DNA from 2 places in the Janthinobacterium sp. GW821-FHT03A03 genome. Region 1 is predicted to be linked to the other one. Evidence: predicted binding sites of a transcription regulator. Region 1 holds the regulator's gene; the other holds the start of a gene.
The links. Region 1 encodes FNR, which switches genes on or off when oxygen is low (the NO sensors DNR and NnrR bind a similar motif). Its sites were predicted from a motif close to TTGATNNNNATCAA; they were not measured.
Positions count from the first base shown of each region.

Region 2: a site for FNR is predicted at 1,239-1,252, ahead of nirK (copper-containing nitrite reductase). Genes of this name have one in related genera too.

Region 1 covers NZ_JBWKUZ010000014.1:65,654-67,855, reverse strand. The annotation lists gene AC07VI_RS21360 (FixH family protein) at 1-490, shown strand, start outside; gene fnr (fumarate/nitrate reduction transcriptional regulator Fnr) at 615-1,373, opposite strand; gene AC07VI_RS21350 (response regulator) at 1,614-2,202, shown strand, end outside.
Region 2 covers NZ_JBWKUZ010000001.1:878,864-881,065, forward strand. The annotation lists gene nirK (copper-containing nitrite reductase) at 1-1,170, opposite strand, end outside; gene norR (nitric oxide reductase transcriptional regulator NorR) at 1,321-2,202, shown strand, end outside.

The DNA of each region.
Region 1 (2,202 bases):
CCCGTGGTACAAGCACCGCTGGCCATGGCTGCTGATGATCGGTCCCGGCCTGTCCGTGGTCGTCGGCAGCTTCATGGGCTATATTGCGTTTACGCAACCCGATGCGCTGGTGGTGGGCGATTATTACAAGCAGGGCAAGGCCATCAACCAGGATTTGAAGCGCGACACGATCGCCAGCGACCTGGCGATGGATACGACCCTGGCGTATGACGTCGCTGCAGCGCGCCTGAGCGGCTCCGTGCACAGCTTCGGCAAGGCGTACCAGAAGCCTTTGCTGCTGCACCTGGCGCATGCGACCCTGCCGGAAAAGGATATCAAGCTGCTGGTGCAGCCCGATGCGGCCGGCAATTTCTCGGTGGCGCTGCCGATGCTCGAACGCAGCCGCTGGCAGGTGCTGGTGGAAAACGACAAGCGCGAATGGCGCCTGTCCGGCATCTGGACCTGGCCGCTGCAGCGCAGCATCGCGCTGCACGCCGATGAGGAACTATAACGTACAGTGGCGGGAAAACCGTAGCGAGCGGCAGTGATTTGTGGCTGAGAAGCACAGCTGTGCTATAGCACAGCGAGCATCGCAGGCCGCAAAGCGCGACGCGCAGTCGGTTTTGACGGTGCGGTTATTTGCAGACGTCCGTACCGGCCGTAATGGCCTTCAATTTCGCTGGCTGCAGGATTTCAATCTCGCGGTTCGACACGCGCAGCCAGCCTTCCTTCTTGAATTTCGACAATAAACGGCTGACGCTTTCGATGGTCAGTCCCAGGTAGTTGCCGATTTCCTCGCGCGACATGCGCAGCTGGAATTTGCTGCTCGAATAGCCGCGCGCTTCATAGCGCGACGCCAGGTTGACGATGAAGGCGGCAAAGCGCTGCGTCGCCTGCATGTTACCTAAAAGCAACATAACGCTTTGCTCGCGCGTGATTTCCTGGCTCATCATGCGGTGGAAATGGCGCAGCAGGGTCGGCATATTGCCCAGCAATTGTTCCAGGCTGGAAAACGGGATTTCACATACTTCGCTGTCTTCCAGCGCCACCGCATTACAGTGGTGGCGGTCGGCGCTGATGGCGTCCATGCCCAGCAGTTCGCCCGCCATCTGGAAACCCGTCACCTGCTCTTCGCCGCCCGGATTGATCTGGTAGGTCTTGAAGTGGCCCAGGCGGATCGCGTACAGGTTCTGGAACGAGTCGCCGATGCGGAACAGCGAGGCGCCGCGCGCGATCTTGCGGCGGCGGCCGATGATCTGGTCCAGCCTGTCCATGTCGCCCACGTCGAGGCCCATCGGCAGGCACAATTGATGCATGCTGCAGGTCGAGCATCGCGCACGCAACGCTTCCACGTTCACGGTGGGCAAGGTTGGAGAGAGTAGCGCTTCAGTCATGTCGGTACCTTTTAGAAAATGCAATAACAAGTTTACTGCATACACGGTTGCCGTGTGCCAATTTCACCGTAATTTCGCTGAATAAACGACGTTCGGACTTTAATTATATGGCAACATCGTCAAAAGCCCGTGCGGGGCGGGCCATTTGCGCGGCGCCGCTTGCCAAGTTGATGTATTGATAGGAAAATTCCTAACGGCATTATCTGCCGCCTGTAGCGCCCGGTACCGAAAAAGGAAATCATGAAGCCTCTCGGCATCAAAGCAAAAGTCGCGCTGGCAACCAGCCTGACCTCGATCGCCATGATCGCGCTGGTCACCATGATCCAGGTGCAGCACATGCGCGACGACTTCACCCGAGTTCTGCTGAGCCAGCAGTCATCGCTGATCACCCGCACCGCCGCCGAGCTCGATGACAAGCTGGCCATGCTGCTGCAAATCGTCACCCTGACGGCCAGGCAGCAGCCGCCGGAACTGATCGCGCAGCCCGCCCAGTTGCGCCAGTACTATTCGCGCCGCTCGATGCTGGTGCTGTTCGACGACGTGCTGGTGCTCAACGCGCACGGCGCCGTCGTGGCCGACATGCCGGAAGTGGCGGGGCGCGCCGGCATCAACGTGGCCGAGCGCGAGTACTTCCAGACCGTGCTGCGCACGCGCCAGCCCATGATCACCGAACCGATGCTGGGCAAGTCCAGCGGCATGCCCATCGTGCAGATGGTGGCGCCCGTGCTGGCCGCCGACGGCCAGGTGGCCGGCGTGGTGATCGGCGTATTGCGCCTGTACAAGGATAACCTGCTGGGGCGTTTGCGCACGGAAAAGATCGGCAAGAGCG
Region 2 (2,202 bases), on a different contig from region 1:
CGTCTTGCTCAGGGCCCCAACTTCGCCGTTGAAGACGTAGTAGTCGGGTAGTTCATTGGCCATTTTTTCCAGGTTCGGTTCCTGGTGCACGGGCGCGCCGTGTGGACGTCCCGTATACATCTCGCCCTGCATCACGTAATACTCGCGGTCGACTTTCGACAGGCCGCCTTCCGGTTCGACCAGGATCATGCCGTACATGCCGGCCGCGATATGCTGCGGCACCAGCGGCGTGGCGCAGTGGTAGACGAACAGACCCGGATTGAGCGCCTTGAAGGTGACGGTCTTTTCCTGCCCCGGCGCCACCTGCGTATGCTGTCCGCCGCCATGGCCGCCCGTCACGGCGTGCAGGTCGATCGAGTGGATCATCTTGCTGTCCCTGGCGTTGAACAGGGTCAGTTCCACCGTGTCGCCCACTTTCGCGCGCAGCATGGGGCCGGGCACTTGCCGGTTGAAGGTCCAGTAGGTAAAGCTGGTGCCGTCATCGAGCTTGCCCGGCAATTCAACCGTCTCCATGCGGTATTTCAGGGTTTGCGGCGCGCGCGCGCCGATGGCGGAAGGCACTTGCGCCGGATTGGCCGCCACGCTGACGGCCGACGGATCGGGGCCGCGCATCGGCGACGGCGCGGGCGTGTACAGGGCCAGCGCGGCGGCCTGGCTCGATTCGCCCGCTGCGCTGCCGGCGCCGGCGGCCTTCGGCGTCCCGGCTTCGGCCAGCGACGTGCCGGCGACTTCCAGCTTGCCTTCCATGCCGATCTGGCGGTGGCCGGGAATCGAGCAGTAATAGGTGAACGTGCCGGCGCGCGTGACCTTGAAGCGCACGGTGGTGCTGCCGCTGTTGGCGCTGAATTTGCTTGATGCCACATTGAGTTCCGGGATCAGCAGGTCGTGCTCGGCGCCTTCGCCGCTTTTCAGCACGAGTTCGACCGTGTCGCCCACCTTGGCCGCCAGCACGGGATTGACCTGCCCTTTGGCATCGATGAAGACCATCTTGCCGTCGACGATATTGGTCTGCAGCTCATAGCGCTTGAGCGTGGCGGCGGCAGGTTTGGCCGCAGTGGCGGCAGTGGCGGCGGCGCTGGCCGGCAGGCTCGCCTGGGCCTGCACGGACAGGGGCATGGCCAGGACACAGACGGCGGCGGCAATGGCGCGGAGGGAGGGAGTCGTTTTCATCAGGCTTTCCTTGGTCTTGTATGCCGGTTTGGCCCCCTTACCTACGCAAACGGCGTGCCAGGAAAAACTTGTTTTAAATCAATGATTTGAAAAATGCAGGGTAGTTACAACCCTGGCCGGACATGGTTGCATATACCATTCATGGTGAATATGACCACTTCCGCCACCCACCTGCTGTTGCTCACCGACCTGGTCGCCGACTTGCCCGTGGCCGTGCGCCTGCAGCGCCTGGTCGGCAGCCTGCGCGCGCACTTCGGCTGCGAGGCCGTGGCCTTGCTGAAACTCGACGGCGAGCATCTGCGCCCCGTGGCGATGGCGGGCCTGGCCAGCGATGCGCTGGGACGCCGCTTTTCCGTCGCCGACCATCCGCGCCTGGCCGCCATCCTGCAGCGGCGCGGCGTGTTGTGCTTTCATCACGACAGTTCCCTGCCCGATCCCTATGATGGCTTGATCGCCGAGCGGGCCGGCGAGCCGCTGCCTGTGCATGACTGCATGGGCATGGCACTGGACCTCGAGGGCGAGCGCTGGGGCGTCATCACCCTCGACGCCCTGCGCGTCGGCACCTTCGATACCACTGCGCAGCGCGAACTCGCAGAACTGGCTTGCGCCATCGAGGCGGCCGTGCGCGTGACCCGGCTGGAGACGGAAATCCGCGCCCTGCGCCTGTCGGGCGGCGCCATGCAGGCCGCTGCGCAGGCGCCGCGCGAGGAACACGACTTCGTGGGCCAGAGCGGCGCCATCACACAGCTGCTGCACGAATTGCAGGTAGTGGCCGATTCCGAACTGCCCGTGCTGCTGCTGGGCGAAACGGGCGTGGGCAAGGAACTGTGCGCGCACCGCCTGCACCGGCTGTCGCGCCGTGCGGGAAAACCATTGATTCACGTCAATTGCGCGGCCTTGCCCGAATCGCTGGCCGAAAGCGAGCTGTTCGGCCATGTACGGGGGGCCTTTTCCGGCGCCGTCAGCGACCGGCCGGGGCGATTCGAGGCGGCCGAAGGGGGCACGCTGTTTCTCGATGAAGTGGGAGAATTG